4 regions of the Duganella dendranthematis genome follow, and region 3 is predicted to be linked to each of the others. Evidence: predicted binding sites of a transcription regulator. Region 3 holds the regulator's gene; each other region holds the start of a gene.
The links. Region 3 encodes LexA, which represses DNA repair genes until DNA is damaged. Its sites were predicted from a motif close to ACTGTATNNNNATACAGT; they were not measured.
Positions count from the first base shown of each region.

Region 1 (4,208 bases), 240 kb from region 3:
AGCGGCCCGCTGTTGCAAGTGATCAGCCAGCGCTGGGACGCCGAGATTCCGATGAACGCCGAACTGCGCGCCGAAGCCCTGCAAAGCGCCTCGCTGCTGCGGGAATTCCAGGAAGCCGACGTGGTGGTGCTGGGCGCCCCCATGCACAACTTCTCCGTCCCGTCGACGCTCAAGGCGTGGCTGGACCGCCTGCTGGAACTGCATACTGCCACCGGCCAGGGCCGCGCCGATCCGCACCTGATCCTGGTCACTTCCGGCTGCGCCGTGATGGGCCTGGAGTCCGAAGCGAAACTGGTCGGTCAACACGAAGTGCTGCTCAAAGCCGCCTTCGATTTCATGGGCGTCCGCCGCCTGCACGTGGTACGCCAGCTGGCCGATCTGCCAGCAGCACTGGCGCTTTAACACGCGCGCTGATGTTAGCGCTACCGCTGTTTTATAATAGCGGTATGACTGCGGACACCATCGCCATCAATCAATTGATGGACAAGTTTGACGGCCATCACAGCGTTTGGCTGTTTGGCTACGGCTCCTTGATCTACAAGGCTGACTTCCCCTACCTGCAACGCCGGCCGGCCAGCATTGCCGGTTGGACGCGGCGCTTCTGGCAAGGCTCGCACGACCATCGCGGCACGCCGGAAGCACCAGGCCGCGTGGTTACGCTGATCGAAGAGCCAGGCGCCATCTGCCACGGCATGGCCTACCTGATCACGCCGGAGGTGTTCGTTCACCTGGACCACCGCGAAAAAAACGGCTATCTGCGGCTGCCTCTGTCCATCACCTTTGAAGACGAGGGTGAAGTCGAAGGCCTGGTCTACATCGCCACGCCGGACAACACCGCCTTCCTCGGTGCCGCCTCCGAGCAGGAGATAGCCGCCCACATCGCCCGCGCCGCCGGCCCAAGCGGCCCCAATAGCGACTACCTCAACCACCTGGCCAGCGCCCTGCGCGAACTGGGCCGCCACGACCAGCACGTGTTCGAGATCGAACGCCATCTCGCTGCATTACGATTAAAATAAATCCAGCTGCCCCGCATCGGCCGCCGCCTTGGCGCGCGCGCCCAGCGGTGGCACCACCAGTGGCCGGGTGAACTGCGACGCATCCATGTGGTGGAAGCGGCTGCCGTGGCCCGTCAGCCCCAGCCGCTCCGAGGCGATCTTGACGCGCTGCCGTATCAGCTCTGCCCACACGCCCTCGCCCTTCATGCGGGTGTCGAAGTTGCTGTCGTAGTCTTTACCGCCGCGCATTTCACGCACGCGATTCATCACCCGCTGCGCCCGCTCGGGGAAATGCGCTTGCAGCCATTCCTTGAACAGCGGCGCCACTTCCCACGGCAGCCGCAGCACCGTGTAGTGCGCGCTGATGGCGCCAGCCTCCTTGACCGCCTCCAGTATCCGCTCGATGTCCGGCTCCGTAATGAAGGGGATGATGGGCGCGATACTGACTGCCACGGGAATACCGGCGTCGGTCAGTGTGCGGATGGTGCGCAGGCGACGCGCCGGGGCTGCCGCGCGCGGCTCCAGCGTACGGGCGATGGCCGGGTCCAGCGTGGTGAGCGTGATGGCAACGCCAGCCTGCTGCCTGGCCGCCATCGCCGACAGGATGTCGATGTCGCGTTCGATTAGCGAATTCTTGGTGATCAGGCCTACCGGATGCTGGCATTCCTGTAACACTTCCAGCACGCGGCGCGTGAGCTTGTACTGGCGTTCGCAGGGCTGGTAGGCGTCGGTGTTGACGCCCAGTGCGATCGACTGCGGCTCGTAGCCCGGCTTGGCCAGTTCGCGCCGCAGCATTTCCGGCGCGTTGATCTTGGCGAAGATCTTGCTCTCGAAGTCCATCCCTGGAGACAGTCCCAGATAGCTGTGCGTAGGCCGCGCAAAGCAGTAAATACAGCCATGCTCGCAACCACGATACGGATTGAGCGACACGCTGAACGGCAAATCCGGCGATGCATTGCGACTGAGGATGGACTTGCAGATTTCCTCGGTGACGTGGGTTTTCCATGGACGCTCCTCTTCTTCCTCGCGTTCCCAGCCGTCGTCATAGGCTTCGCGCGCGTTGAGTTCGTAACGGCCCTGCATATTGGACACCGCCCCCCGCCCTTTTTGCGCCTTGAGCGAAGGCGGTGGCAGCATTACCTGCTGCTGGTTGTTTTCATCGTGGGACATGGCATCGCTCGAAATACTGTATACATATACAGTATATTAGACCTTCGCCGCCGCCATATCAAGTGAAATCCGCTTGCATCCTTGGGGAGCGCCGGGGCAAGCTGGTATCATGCCGGGCTTCGCCCCAGCGCGCGCTCAGCGCAGCGCTCGGCAACCTTACAGTGAGCCATAACATGAATAATTCGAGCCAACCTCTGCCGTCTTTCTTCAGCCGGATTTCCATCGCCATCGGCGCTTTCTTCCGCGCGCTGTCCGATGCCGACTATGCAGCACGCCTGGCGCGCATTGACGATGCACCGCAACCGGCGGCCGCACCGGTCGCGCCGCCTGCACCTGCACCCGTACCGGCACCGGCACCGGTCACGCTGCGCGTCGCCACGCCGGACGCCGCGCTGCAACTGCTGTCGCTGTTCCAGCGCGAAGCGCGCCTGATCGACTTCACCCAGGAAAACCTCAGCGCTTATTCCGACGCCGACATCGGCGCCGCCGCGCGCGTGGTGCACGAAGGCTGCGCCAAGGTGCTGAAAGAGCACTTCACGATCCAGCCGATCCGCAGCGAAGCGGAAGGCAGCCGGGTCGAACTGGCGGAAGGCTTCGACGCCGCCGCAGTGCGCCTGACTGGCAACGTGGTCGGCAAAGCACCGTTCCGCGGCACGCTGAGTCACCGCGGCTGGCGCTCGGCCGAAGTACGCCTGCCGAAACTGGCGGAAGCCCATGACGCGGCCATCCTGGCGCCGGCGGAGGTGGAACTATGAGCGATCCACGTTACGCCATCGGCATCGACCTAGGCACCACGCACAGCGCGCTGTCGTATGTCAACCTGCAAGCCAGCGAAGGCGAAAAGACCGAGCATGGCGTGCTGGCGATTCCACAGCTGACAGCACCGGGCACCATCGAAGAACTGCCGCTGCTGCCGTCCTTCCTGTACCTGCCGCACGCCGACGAACTGGCGCCAGGCGAGAACAATCTGCCGTGGCAGCAAAGCGCCGAAGAACTTACCGGCGTGGCCGGCGAAATGGCGCGTAGCCGTGGCGCCACCACGCCGATCCGCCTGGTGTCGAGCGCCAAGAGCTGGTTGAGCCATCCCGGCGTCGACCGCCGCTCCGCGCTGCTGCCGAACGACGCGCCGGAAGAAGTCACGCGCGTGTCGCCGCTGGAAGCCTCGACCCGTTATCTGAGCCACCTGCGCAAGGCTTGGGAGCAGGCCTACCCTGATGCGCCGTTCGGCGAACAGGCGGTGACGGTGACGATTCCTGCCTCCTTCGATCCGGGCGCGCGCGAACTGACCGCCGACGCGGCACGCGCCGCCGGCTACACCAACCTCACGCTGCTGGAAGAACCGCAGGCCGCGCTGTATAGCTGGATTCAAGGCAGCGAAGGCCGCTGGCGCAAGGAAGTCAAACCGGGCGACGTCATTCTGGTGGTGGACGTAGGCGGCGGCACCAGCGACTTTTCGCTGATCGCCGTGCTGGAACGCGACGGCGTGCTGGAACCGCACCGCATCGCGGTCGGCGATCACATTCTGCTCGGCGGCGACAATATGGACCTGGCGCTGGCACACCTGGTGGCGCGCAAACTGGCCGCCGCCGGCACGCAGCTGGACGCGTGGCAGATGCGCGCGCTGACCTACGGCTGCCGCACCGCCAAGGAAAAGCTGCTGGCTGACGCCACCATCGCTACCTGGCCAATCGTGGTGCCAAGCCGTGGCTCCAAGCTGATTGGCGGTTCGATCCGCACCGAGTTGACGCGCGATGAAGTGACGACCTTTATTCTCGATGGCTTCTTCCCGCAAGTGGAAGCTGCTGCGCGTCCGGCTGTGCGTACCCGCGCGGGCCTGACGCAGCTTGGCCTGCCGTACGCGCAGGACGCCGGCATCACGCGCCATCTGGCCGCGTTCCTGGCACGCCAGCTGGGCGCTACGGCGGAACTGGAAGGCTACGCCGGCAAGCAAAGCGCCGACGCGACGTTCTTGCACCCAACCGCAGTGCTGTTCAACGGCGGCGTGTTCAAGTCGGACCTGCTGGCGCAGCGCATCATGGGTAC
Region 1 is NZ_CP051684.1:419,444-423,651, forward strand. Features, by position in the region: gene HH213_RS02070 (NAD(P)H-dependent oxidoreductase) at 1-402, shown strand, start outside; gene HH213_RS02075 (gamma-glutamylcyclotransferase) at 447-1,016, shown strand; gene HH213_RS02080 (PA0069 family radical SAM protein) at 1,008-2,165, opposite strand; gene HH213_RS02085 (DUF2760 domain-containing protein) at 2,339-2,920, shown strand; gene HH213_RS02090 (Hsp70 family protein) at 2,917-4,208, shown strand, end outside.
Region 1: the regulator LexA is predicted to act here: its motif matches at 2,181-2,198, upstream of HH213_RS02080 (PA0069 family radical SAM protein).

Region 2 (4,208 bases), 1.5 Mb from region 3:
ATCGCGCCCGGCGCCAGGCTGGTGAAGGCGCGCGTGCCCAGCGCCGCCACCTGCACCACGCTCAGTGCGGCGATCTGGTCCGCACTCAAGGCCGCCATCAGCGCGGTGCTGGCGGCGCCGGCGGCATTCAGCACGGCCGGGCGCAGCGCCGGCAGTTGCGCCAGCGTGAGCTCGGCGATGTCCGCCGTGGTCCACGCCGCCACCTGCTGCGAGGTCAGATTGGCGATCTGCAGTGTGGTCAATCCGACAGGGCCGCTCATAGGAAGTTCCTCTTTTGATAAGACTTTTCACTATAGCAGAATTTGTCGTACTTTCCTCACGGCAATGCACATATTTTTCGTATTTATCAACTAAAAAATGCCGCGAAATCAACGACTTCGCGGCATTTGTAACTAAAAGGCAAGGAAAAGGGCTTACGCCTTGGCTTCGCCGCCCAGTGCTTCCACCACGTCGGCCATCAGCTTGGCCAGTTCGCCGGTCATCAGCATGAAATCGCCGTCGAAGCGCTCGTCGTCATTGCGCACGCCGGCGTCTTTTTCGCTCAGCACGTCGAGTGGCTTGACGCCCTTGATCGCCAGCGATTCGGTCAGCACGAAGGAAATCTTGCTGTCCCAGGTCATGGCCAGGCGGGTGCACTGCTTGCCGGCGGCGATGTGGCGGCGCACTTCTTCCGGGTCCAGCGAATGCTTGACGTAACGTACCGCCGCCTTGCTCTCGCCGGTGGCGCGCAGTTCGGTGTCCATGTCGACCGTGAAACCGGCCGGCGCTTCATCGGTTTGCAGCCATTCGGTCATCACGCCCACCGGCGAGCGCTGCACGCGCAGGCTTTCCAGCGGCATGCGGTCGACCGCTTTCAACAGCAGCTTGATGACTTCGTCGGCCTTGGCCGGGCTGGCGGCATCCACCACCAGCCAGCCGTTGACCGGGTCGATCCAGGTCCAGACGTTGCCGCGGATCGAGAACGCGCGCGGCAGCAGTTCGTCGGCCACGCGCTCCTTCAGTTCCTTCATGGCCTTCTTGCCCGGCGCAAAGCCCTGGGCTTCTTCCATTTCGGCGGCGCGCGCCTTAGCGACTTGGTTGATGACGCTGGACGGCAGCAATTTTTTTTCGGTGCCGAGCACGATCAGCATCTGCTTGTTGACCACGTGCACCAGGCCGCCGTTAGGACGGGGCTTGTCCCAGCCCTGGCGCAGCAGCTCGTTGCTGCTGGCCGGCGTGAACGCATTCGACGACAGCGCTTCTTCCAGTTGTTCGGGAGTGTAGGCCCAAGGGGCCGGCAGACGGTAAATCTGTAGATTCTTGAACCACATAAAGTTGACTGGCCTTGTTTCGGAAATTGCAAAAGGAGCGCCATTTTACACGCTGCCGCAGCCCTGGTCTCAGGCGAATAGATCGCCCTGCACCGGCTGTTGCGCGCTGGCCATGGCGCCGGGAGGTTCGAGCGTGCTGGCACGCACGCCCAGCAGGCGCAGCTTGCGCTGCAGCGGCACCCGCTTCAGGCATTCGCGCGCCGCCTGCAGGATCGCGGCCGGTTCGGCCACCGCCTGCGGCAGCGTCACGTTGCGGCTGACGATCTGGAAATCGTCGTACCGCAGCTTGATGCTGATGGTGCGGCTGACGTAATCCTTGCGCTTCAGATCGTCCGCCAGCCGCTCGCACAGCGTCGTCAGGATGCCGGACAAGGTGGCCCGGTCCTGGCGCGCATGAAGGTCGCGCTCGAAGGTGGTTTCGCGCGACATCGACTTGCTCTCGCGGCTGGTGGAAATTTCGCGCTCGTCAATCCCCTGCGCCACCCGCGCCAGCCACGCCGCGTAATGCGCGCCGAAATAATCCTGCAACAAGCCCTGGTCGGCCTGCGCCAGCTGGCCCACCGTCTCGATGCCCAGCGAGGCCAGCTTTTCGGTGGCCTTGGGGCCGATGCCGTTGACCTTGCGCACGCCCAGCGGCCAGATGCGGGTGGGAATATCGTCAAAGCCCAGCAGCGTCAGGCCGTTCGGCTTGTCCAGATCCGAACAGATTTTCGACAGCAGCTTGTTGGGCGTGATGCCGACCGAACAGGTGAGACCGGTGGCGTCCTGCACCGCCTGCTTGATGCGGGCGCCGATCTCCTGCGTCTCGCCATCCACATGGGTCAGGTCGACGAAGATTTCATCGATGCCGCGGTCTTCGATATCCGGCGCGATGCTGGCCACCGCCTGCTTGAACAGGCGCGAATAATGGCGGTAAGAGTCAAAGTTGGCCGGCAGCAGGATGGCGTCCGGCGCCAGCTTGGCCGCCTTCATCATGCCCATCGCCGAACCGACACCAAACGCGCGCGCCTCGTAGGTGGCGGTGGTGATGACGCCGCGGCCGACGTAATCGCGCAGGCGCTTGAAGACGTACGAGCCATCGTCACGCTGCTCGGGATCGTAGCCGCGGCCGCCGATTACCACCGGCTGGCCGCGCAGCTGCGGATAGCGCAACAACTCCACTGACGCAAAGAAAGCGTCCATGTCGATATGGGCAATGCGGCGCGCGGTGTCGGCCATAATACACAAATAATACTGTAAATACGTACAGTATCCACCGAAAATCGCCGGCATGCAAGTTGCCAATGCTACACTCGTTGCATGACCAGATGCCTGTCCACTTTGTTGATAGCTTTATGGCTGTCATTCACTGCTGCGCAGGCGGTGCCGCTGGACCCTGCCTGCCCACCGGCGCGGGTTGGCGTCAGCGATCTCGGTTATTCATCCTACCTCGACGGCACGGTGATTCGCGGCAGTAATATCGACGTGCTGGCCGAAATCCAGCTGCGCAGCGGCTGCCAGCTCAACGTGCGCTGGTATCCGCGCAGCCGCCAGCAAGCGCTGTTCTTAAGCAATGAACTGGAAATGACCGGCGCCTCGCTACGCACGGCCGAGCGTGACCGCTACGGCACCTGGCTGCCTTACACCTGGACCCGCTTCGAACTGGTTCTGCTGGGAACGGACGCCGGCAAGTTCCGCAGCCTGGCCGACTTCGTCGAGCACAGTACCGCGCGCCTGAACATCACGCGCGGCATCTTCTACACCGCCGACGCGCAGCGTCAGCTGGACCGGCTGCAGCAGCAAGGCCGGCTCGAATATGTCAGCGATTTCGGCGTGGTGTTCCGCAAGATCAAGGCCGGCCGCGCCGAAGGCACGCTGGCCCCGGCCACCATCCACCTGCTGAACCAGCGCCTGTTCGGCCTGACCGCCAAGATGAGCGCGACCCCGGTCAGCGAATCGCCGCGCATGATGGTCGGCCTGTACGTATCGAAGAAAGTACCGCAGCCCATCTTGCAACGCTATGCCGACGCACTGCGTTCGATTGTGGTCGACGGCACCATGCAGACATTCTACGAACGCTACCTCGGCGCCGACATTTCGCACCGGTTATTCGCCGACGGCACCCGCGAGCTGCTCAACGCGCTGCCGCCGCCACGCTAAAACAATTTTCTAAATTATTTACAAAACCCCTTGCGGAACCGAATCGGCGTCCTATAGAATACGGCCTCGTTCAGCAGTTGTCGCAGTTAAATGAAACAAGGCTGATAAGTTTTCTGGGTGCTTAGCTCAGTTGGTAGAGCGGCGCCCTTACAAGGCGTAGGTCGGGAGTTCGAGCCTCTCAGCACCCACCAGCTAAACTTATAAACAACGAATTGGAGCGGTAGTTCAGTTGGTTAGAATACCGGCCTGTCACGCCGGGGGTCGCGGGTTCGAGTCCCGTCCGCTCCGCCAATATTCAGAAGAAGGGCCCGATGTTCGCATCGGGCCTTTTTTTCATTTGCATTTCAGAATTAGCATGTAAGCTGATCGGCAATGAAAAATGCTTATCTCCATTTCCGTCTACGCCTGGCACGGCACGCGCTGCTGCATTTCGCCGCCAGCCTGAAAAGCTCCCTCGAATATATTTTGCTCGGCTTTGGCCCGGTGCTGATTGGCCTGATCGCCGTCATCGCCCTGCCCGGCCTGTTTGCCGCCGGCCAGCCGTGGCCGCAAGCGCTCAGCCTGTTCGCCGGCCAGACGCTGCTGGGTGCCTTGCCGGTCTGGCTGTTGCGCAAGCGCCTGCATCCGGCGGCGGTGATGCTATGGAGCCGGCCGCTGCCGATTTCGCCGCGCAGCAAATGGCAGGCCGACGCCGCCGTCGCCGGTCTGATCGTCGGTCCGCTGAGCCTGGTCTACGCCCTTTCCACCGCGATCTGGTTT
Region 2 is NZ_CP051684.1:2,206,043-2,210,250, forward strand. Features, by position in the region: gene HH213_RS10070 (beta strand repeat-containing protein) at 1-260, opposite strand, end outside; gene HH213_RS10075 (recombination-associated protein RdgC) at 414-1,310, opposite strand; gene dinB (DNA polymerase IV) at 1,380-2,528, opposite strand; gene HH213_RS10085 (substrate-binding periplasmic protein) at 2,631-3,449, shown strand; tRNA gene HH213_RS10090 (tRNA-Val) at 3,565-3,640, shown strand; tRNA gene HH213_RS10095 (tRNA-Asp) at 3,664-3,740, shown strand; gene HH213_RS10100 (hypothetical protein) at 3,822-4,208, shown strand, end outside.
Region 2: the regulator LexA is predicted to act here: its motif matches at 2,543-2,560, upstream of dinB (DNA polymerase IV).

Region 3 (4,208 bases):
CGGCTGAACATCACCTACGCCGACCACAGCGTGCAGACCATCAGCTATTTCATCACCAAGCCGCTGGAACAGGCCGTGGCCGACCTCGGCCGCTTCAGCACCACGCAGCAATGGTTCGATGACAAGACCGATCCTTTCCAGCGTGCGCCGGCGATCCTGACCTACGACAACGACGCCAAACGCATCGTCACCGACGACACCCGCGTGTGGATCTCCGGCATGAGCGACGAAGGCGGCGCCGGCAGCTGGGTCGCGGCCATCATGAAACAACTCGACAATCCGGACGCGGCCGAGGTGGCCAGGCTGGAACGCCTGGTCAACGAGACCGTGCTCGGCAAACTGCAAGTAGCGGAAGGCCCGCAGGCCGGCGCTGTGCGCAAGAGCCTGTTCTACTACGATCCGCAAGCCTTCCCGGCCTATTACGGCGCCACGCAAGACTGGAAGAGCTGGACCTCGTGGAACAAGAAGGATGCCGGCGACCTCGGCCGCGCCTACAACTATCCGCACGTGGCGATCGGCCACTGGGTGCTGTACCGCCTGGCGCGCAACCACAGCGGCCTGGTCACCGCGCACGACTGGCGCTGGTATCTGCAACACGCCTACCAGACCGTGGTGGCGATGGAGCGCGACGCGCCCGAATACGCGCAGTTCGGGTTGATGGAAGGCGACGTCTTCGTCGACATCCTGCAAGACCTGCAACGTGAAGGCCTGCAAGCCGAAGCCGCCAATATGGAACGCCTGATGAAGCAGCGCGCCGACCACTGGCGCTCGCTGGCCTACCCGTTCGGCAGCGAGATGGCGTGGGACTCGACGGGCCAGGCCGAGGTCTACGCCTGGATGCGCTATTTCGGCTACCAGAAGCAGGCCGACATCACGCGCGAGGTCATCCTCGGCTACGACCCGACGCTGCCAAGCTGGGGCTATAACGGCAACGCCCGCCGCTACTGGGACTTCCTGTACGGCGGCAAGACGCGCCGCATCGAACGCCAGCTGCACCACTACGGCTCGACGCTGAACGCGGTGCCGTTGTTTGCCGCCTACCGCGCCAACCCGACCGACCTGCACCTGCTGCGCGTGGCGTACGGTGGCCTGTTGGGCGGCATCACCAATATCGACCAGCAAGGCTTTGCCTCGGCCGCGTTCCACGCCTGGCCGGACATGATGCGCTGGGACGCCTACAGCGGCGACTACGGCATGGGCTTCTACGGCCACGCCTACGCCACCGCCACCTACGTTCTCAACGATCCGGTGTTCGGCTGGCTGGCCTTTGGCGCCAACCTGCGCAATGACGGCGCCACGCTGCACATCACGCCGAAGGACAGCGCCCGCAGTCGCCTGTTTGTCGCCTCGACCCGCACCTGGATCACGCTGGAAGCCGGCAAGATCGACAGCGCCGATATCGACATCCGCAACGGCGCCATCACGCTGCATTTGGCGCCGCGCACGGCATCGACGCCGACCGCGCGCGTGATCGTCGAGCGCGACGGCAAGCGCAACGACGCGCTGGTGACGTTGACAGAGGGAGTGACCGCCTGGCGCACCAAGTGAATTTATTTCGTCCGAGGCAACAAATTCCCTTGCATTTCAAGGCATACTGTACAAAAATACAGACTGTCTATATACACAGGCTCACCGTACCCCATGCTTAAGCTCACCGCCCGCCAGGAACAAATCCTGAATCTGATCAAGGACGCGATCGAAAACACCGGCTTCCCGCCGACGCGCGCCGAGATCGCCAATGAACTGGGCTTCAAGTCCGCCAACGCCGCCGAGGAACACTTGCAGGCGCTGGCCCGCAAGGGTGCGATTGAAATCGCCGCCGGCACCTCACGCGGCATCCGTCTGCTGGGCGTGCACGCCGAACCGGCCGCGTCGAAAATTCCGGCCGCGCTGATGATGTCGCTGCCGCTGATCGGCCGCGTGGCCGCTGGCTCGCCGATCCTGGCGCAAGAAAACCTGGAAACCAACTACAACGTCGACCCGGCCATGTTCGCCGCCAAGCCGGATTATTTGCTGAAGGTACGCGGGGAATCGATGCGCGACGCCGGCATCATGGACGGTGACCTGCTGGCCGTGAAAAAAGTCGATAGCGCCAAGAACGGCCAGATCGTCGTCGCCCGCATCGGCAACGACGTCACGGTCAAGCGCTACCGCAAGACCGGCGGCCTGATCGAACTGCTGCCGGAAAATCCGGACTTCAAGATCATCACCGTCGATCCGGAAGCGGACGAGTTCGCGCTGGAAGGCCTGGCGGTCGGCCTGATGCGCACCTGGCACTAACGCTTGATGTTGTTCGGTGCGACATCCCGCACCGATCCGGATGCGGTCGCGAAGTCCAGTATTTCGCGATCGCGCATTTCCTTGTGACGGGCTGTACGCTCGTTCTCCGTGCTGACATACTCATTGGTGCCAGCCTGCCATGCAGTGCGCGCGGCAACGATTTTGTCGGCCTGACGCCGGGCATCCTGAATCACTGCGCTGTAGGCGCGGTCCATCTGCGCCGAAGCGCGGCCAATCTCGGCATCGGTCATCAGGTTGGACAGGTCGGCGGGAATCGCCTTTCCGGCTGGCAGCAACTCCTGTAGCTTTTGCACGAAGCCGTTGTAGCAGGTCATCCAGGCATCGATGCCATCCCCGACCCCTTTGATTTCCTGCTTGTTGGTCGAGCGTGCCGGAATGTCCGGCGTGACGCATTTGGCATTGGACAGGGCCACATCGGCGCCGTCATAACCCTGCACGTAGTAGTCGATGTCTTTTTGACGGGCCTGGCGTTGTGTGGTCAGCGTCAGGGCGGCCTTGGCCTCGGCGTAGCCGGCGGCACTCGCTTTGCGGAACCACTCGTCACCCTTGGCGGTATCGGCAGGCATACCTTCGCCATACCAGTAAATCTCGCCCAACCGGAACTGCGCTGCAGGATTACCGGCCGACGCCAGCTTCACATACAGCGGCATCGCGCCCGCATAATTCTTCGCTTCCATCAGCTTGTTGGCGTCGGTCAATTCGTCAGCCAGTGCGACATTGCCCACGGCCAGCGCGGCCATCAGTAAAAAAGCGGCTTTCATGGTTACCCCTCGACTTAAGTGCTTAAAAATCAAGTCTATCCAAGAAGGTAACTTTGAGCAAACTAAACATATCGCCCGTTGGTTATTCGCCACCGGGGGCAAAAGCAATTAGCAGCCTTCGAGGGCGGTGCAGAAATCATCCAGCAGATCGGCGGTGTCTTCGATGCCGACCGAGACGCGGATCAGCGATTCGGCAATGCCCATCGAGGCGCGGCGTTCGGCGCCCATCTCGTAGAAGATGGTGTGCGCGACCGGGATGATCAACGTGCGGTTGTCGCCCAGATTGGATGCCGGAATCGCCAGCTTGAGGCGGTTCAGGAAGTCGAAGCAGTCCAGGCCATCCTTCAGTTCAAAGCTCAGCAGCGAGCCGTGCGCGCGGAACAGTTCCGAACTGATGGCGTGCTGCGGATGCGACTGCAGGCCCGGATAGTATACTGCGGCGACGCGCTCATCCTTCTCCAGCAACTCGGCCAGCGCCAGCGCGTTGGCGGTGGTGCGCTGCATGCGCAGGGCCAGCGTTTCGGCGCCGACCGCGATGTGGTGCGCGGCGTCCGGCGCCAGCGAGGAGCCGAAGTCGCGCAGCGCCTTGGCGCGGATCTGCGCCAGCCCCCATTGCAGCGGCGCGGCTTTCTTGTAGTTCTCGTAGATATTGGGGAAGCGGGTCCAGTCGTAGGCGCCGGTGTCGGTCAGGCTGCCGCCCAGCGCATTGCCGTGGCCGCCGATCGACTTGGTCAGCGCGTTAACCACCAGGCCCGCCCCCACCGCTTTCGGCAGGAACAGGTAGGGCGTGGTCATGGTGTTGTCCACCACGTACAGGATGCCGCGCGCCTGGCACAGTTCGCCGATGCGCTTCAGGTCCGCCACTTGCGTGCGCGGATTGGCGATGGTTTCCACGAAGACCACGCGGGTGTTCTCGGTGATGGCCGCTTCCACATTGGCCACATCGGTCGCGTCCACGAAGGACACGCCGATGCCCTGGCTCATGGCGGTCTGCCACAGGCTGTTGGTATTACCGAACAAGAAGGCCGACGACACCACATGATCACCCGTGCGCAACAACGCCTGCACCACGGCGCCGATCGCGCCCATGCCGGTGGCGAAGCAGATGGTGCCGACACCCTGCTCCATCTTGTTGACCTTGTCTTC
Region 3 is NZ_CP051684.1:664,172-668,379, forward strand. Features, by position in the region: gene HH213_RS03130 (DUF5695 domain-containing protein) at 1-1,548, shown strand, start outside; gene lexA (transcriptional repressor LexA) at 1,642-2,280, shown strand; gene HH213_RS03140 (SEL1-like repeat protein) at 2,277-3,062, opposite strand; gene HH213_RS03145 (cystathionine gamma-synthase family protein) at 3,171-4,208, opposite strand, start outside.

Region 4 (4,208 bases), 150 kb from region 3:
AAAGGCCGCCACAACGCGCACCAGCTGCACGACTTGTACGTCGGCCGCAAACTCATGCTGCGCATCGCCCACATCGAACAACTGGAACACGCCTGGAGCGGCGGCGATCCCGCGCTCGCCTTCAACGCCAAGGCCGGTCCCGACGCCAGCAAAATGCTGCTGGAATTCTTCTCGCGCCACCAGCGCTAGGCCTTACTTACAACAACAGGAAGGCCAGCGCCGCGACTGCGGTGGGGGCCAGCGCGCCGGCCAGCAGGCCGAGGGCGCCGATGGATTCGTCGCGGAAGCCGCGCCGCAACAGCGAGGCGCCGGCCGGATTCGGCGCGTTGGCGATCACTGTCAGGCCGCCGCCGGTGACGGCGCCGGCCATCAGCATGTATTGCGCATGCGGCGAGATGCCGTCGATCAGCGAGCCGAGATAGGTGAGGGCGGCGTTGTCGGTGATGGCCGTCAGGCTCATCGCGCCGAAGAACAGCGCCAGCGGCGACAGGCTTTCGACGATCGGTTGCAGCCACCATTGCTGCATTCCGCCCAGCACCACCAGCCCGGCCAGAAAGAAGCCGACCAGCAAGCCTTCCTTGATGATCAGCGGACTCTGGTAGCGCTGGTAGGCGGTGGTAAAGCCGAGGAACAGCATGAATATGCCGAGGAACAGTTCGACATGATGACCCAGCACCACCACTGCCGCCAGGAAGCCCAGATGGATCAGCGTCACGGCCCATGGCACCGCCGGCGCCTTGTCAGCCAAGGCGGCCGGTGCCGATGCCCGCAAATGCTTGCGCAGCATGAAGCTGATCACGGTGGCGTTGATCAGTACCGCGATCACGGCCTTCCATCCAAAGTGCGCCGCCATGTGGGCGGTGTCCCAATCCCAGGTGGCGGCCACCATCAGCACCGGCGGCGCGGCGTAGGCGGTCAGCATGCCGCCGATGGAAATGTTCACGAACAGCACGCCCAGCGCCGCATACTTCAACCATTCCGGCATGCCGTCGCGGAAGATGAGCGGCGCCAGCATCAGCGCCGCCAGCGTCATTGCGGCCGGCTCGGTGATCAGCGAACCGGTCAGCGGCACCAGCGCCAGGCCGAACCACACCAGCGCCAGTTCGGCCCGCACCGGCATCCATTGCGCCAGCGCCGACAAGACGCGCTGGACGAAGTCCATCACGGGGCGCGAAGCCGCCACCACCATCACCACAAACACAAACAGCGGCTCAGTGTACTGGCGCGATTCGGCGTAGGCGATGGCCGCCTGGCCGCCATTCAGCAAGGCCAGTGCAATCATCAAGATAAACGCCCAGAACCCGAACACCACCTCGACTTCGCCCAGCAGATGGAACAGGCCGGCATGACGCGGATGACGATGCGCCAGCTTCTCGAAAGACTTGGCGGCGAAGGTGTGAATCAGTGCCAGACCGAACAGGATTGCGCCTACCAGTTGTATCGTTTGCAAAGTGCTTCCTTTGATCATTTCTCCTGGGTACATGGTACAGCAAAGGCAAAAAAACCTTGTCAAACTACGGTGTAGATAGTACTGTGTATTTATACAGTATTTTTGCGGTACAATGCCATGATACACCCGGAAACCCTGCATCCGTCGCTCTGGCGCGCGGACCAACTGGCGCATAGCGCCACGCGCTGCGCGGACACAGGCTTTGCCGCCTTGTCCGCGCAGTTGCCGGGAGGCGGCTGGCCGCTGGGCACGCTGATCGATCTGCTGGTGCAGCAGCATGGCATTGGTGAACTGCGTTTGTTGCAGCCGGCCTTGGCCGCGCTGGACAAGCGTCCCATCGTGTTGCTGCAACCGCCGCATTTGCCGCAAGCGCTGGCGCTGGCCGCGCTGGGGCTGGAGCCGTCGCAACTGCTGTGGGTGCGCAGCGGCGCCAAGGCCAGCGATGCGCTGTGGGCGGCTGAACAAATCCTGCGCAGCGGCTGTTGCGGCGCGCTGCTGTTCTGGCAAAAGCAGGCGCGCGGCGAAACGCTGCGGCGGCTGCACCTGGCGGCGCAAAGCGGCGAGACCCTGTTCTGCATGGTGCGGCCGCTGGCGGCCGCGCAGGACGCGTCGCCGGCGCCGCTGCGGCTGTCGTTGAAACCGGCAGCGGGCGGGGTCGACATCGGCTTTGTCAAACGGCGCGGACCGCAACGCGATACGCCCTTGTTCTTACCTTTAACCCCTGCTTTGCTGCAACGCCATGCGCCTCTGGATCGCGATACACCTGCCACAGCTCCCGCTCGAAGTATTCTGCCCGCGCTGGTCAACTGACCAGGGCACGGTGGTGCTGGAGCAGGAGCGCGTGATCGCCCTGTCGGCGGCGGCGTATGAAGCCGGCGTACGGCGGGGCTTGCGGCGCGGCGGCGCCATCATGCTGGCGCCGCAAACGCAGTTCCAGCAGCGCTCGTTGCCGCTGGAAGCGGAAGCGTTGCAGGCCACCGCGCTGGCGCTGCTGCAATTTACGCCGCAACTGGCCGAGGCGGAAGAGGCCACGCTGCTATTGGATGTCGGCGCCAGCCTGCGCCTGTTTGGCGGCATTCGCGCGCTGTGCCATCGGGTGGCGCAGAGCGTGCGGGCGCTGGGCTTTACCGGCACGCTCAGCTGCGCGCCGACCGCGCGCGGCGCCTGGATGCTGGCGCGTAGCAACGCCGGCCGCAGCTTGACGATGGCCTCGCTTGAACGTCGTCTGGAGGGCTTGCCGCCCGGGCTGCTGCCGCCGGCGCGCGCCTATCTGGACTGGTTGGAAGGCATCGGTTGCCTGACCATCGGCCAACTGCGGAGCCTACCGCGTCCCGGCTTGCAGCGCCGTTGCGGTCGCGCTTTGCTGGACATGCTGGACGACGCCCACGGCGCCCGGCCGGAGCTGCACCAGTGGTTGGCGGCGCCGGCCAGTTTCCACGCCAAGCTGGAGCTGTTCGACCGCGTGGAAAATGCCGAAGCGCTGCTGTTCGGCGCGCACCGGCTGGTGCTGCAATTGACCGGCTGGCTGAGCGCGCACCAACTGGCGGTCGAGCGCATCCAGTTGCTGCTGGAGCACGAGCGCGGCCGCATCGCCGGCCCGCCCACAGTGGTGGAAATCATGCTGGCCGAACCGACCTGGAAAGACACGCATCTGGTGCGTCTGCTGAAGGAGCGGCTGGCCAAGCTGGAGTTGCCGGCGCCGGTCATCGGCCTGTGCCTGGAAGCGCCGCAGGTGCAGCCGATGGCGCCGCCCAGCGAATCGCTCTTTCCCGAACCGGGCGGCAGCAAGGAAGACTGGCAGCGCCTGCTGGAACTGCTGGCTGCGCGGCTGGGCGCGGACAACGTGCTGCAAGCCGCACCCAACGCCGACTACCGGCCCGAGCATGCCAACAGCTGGGTCAGCATCCAGACTAAAATCCGTCCGGCCGAAGCCCGCGCGCAACTGCCGCCGGACATCGGCAGCCTGCCGCGTCCGACCTGGCTGCTGCCCAAGCCGATTGCGCTGATGATGCGCGACCACCGCCCGTACTACGGCTCGCCGCTGCGCATCCGCTCCACCGGCGAGCGCATCGAATCAGGGTGGTGGGGCGCGATGCAGACGCGCGATTACTTCATGGCGCAAGGGGAGGACAACGCACACTACTGGCTGTTCAAGGAACGCGACAGCGGCGCGACGGAACCGGAAACGCGCTGGTATCTGCACGGATTGTTTGGATAAGACGTATCATGCGCTTTTTTGCTTTCACGTATCGACGTCATGAAGATAGGCCCGCTGTTACTGCCGTACACCGCGCTGTTGCTGTTGATCGTGGTAACGATCAGCTTTGCAATCGCCCGCTATTTCGACCGCCGCAATGAGCGCAAGATCGAGACGTCGATCACCATCATGTTTATTGTGGCGGTGCTGGTGGCGCGGCTGGCGTTTGTCCTGCGCTACCAGTCCTTGTATCTGAGTCATCTGTTGACCATTCTGGACATCCGCGATGGCGGCTGGGATGCGCAAAGCGGTGTCATCGCCGCGTGGGTGGTTGCGCTGGTGATATGGCAGCGTGATCGCACCATCCGCAAGGCCGTGGCGGTGACGGTTGGCGCAGCCAGCGTGCTGTGGCTGGCAGGTACGGTGCTGCTGATTACCAGCACGTCGGCGCAGGGCAGCATGCCCGGCAACGCATTGCGGAGCCTGAACGGCCAGCAGGTGGCGCTGTCGGATTTTCACGGCAAACCCACCGTCATCAATTTCTGGGCGACCTGGTGTCCG
Region 4 is NZ_CP051684.1:814,095-818,302, reverse strand. Features, by position in the region: gene HH213_RS03860 (extracellular catalytic domain type 1 short-chain-length polyhydroxyalkanoate depolymerase) at 1-189, shown strand, start outside; gene HH213_RS03855 (putative Na+/H+ antiporter) at 197-1,450, opposite strand; gene imuA (translesion DNA synthesis-associated protein ImuA) at 1,568-2,260, shown strand; gene HH213_RS03845 (Y-family DNA polymerase) at 2,190-3,668, shown strand; gene HH213_RS03840 (TlpA disulfide reductase family protein) at 3,708-4,208, shown strand, end outside.
Region 4: the regulator LexA is predicted to act here: its motif matches at 1,531-1,548, upstream of imuA (translesion DNA synthesis-associated protein ImuA).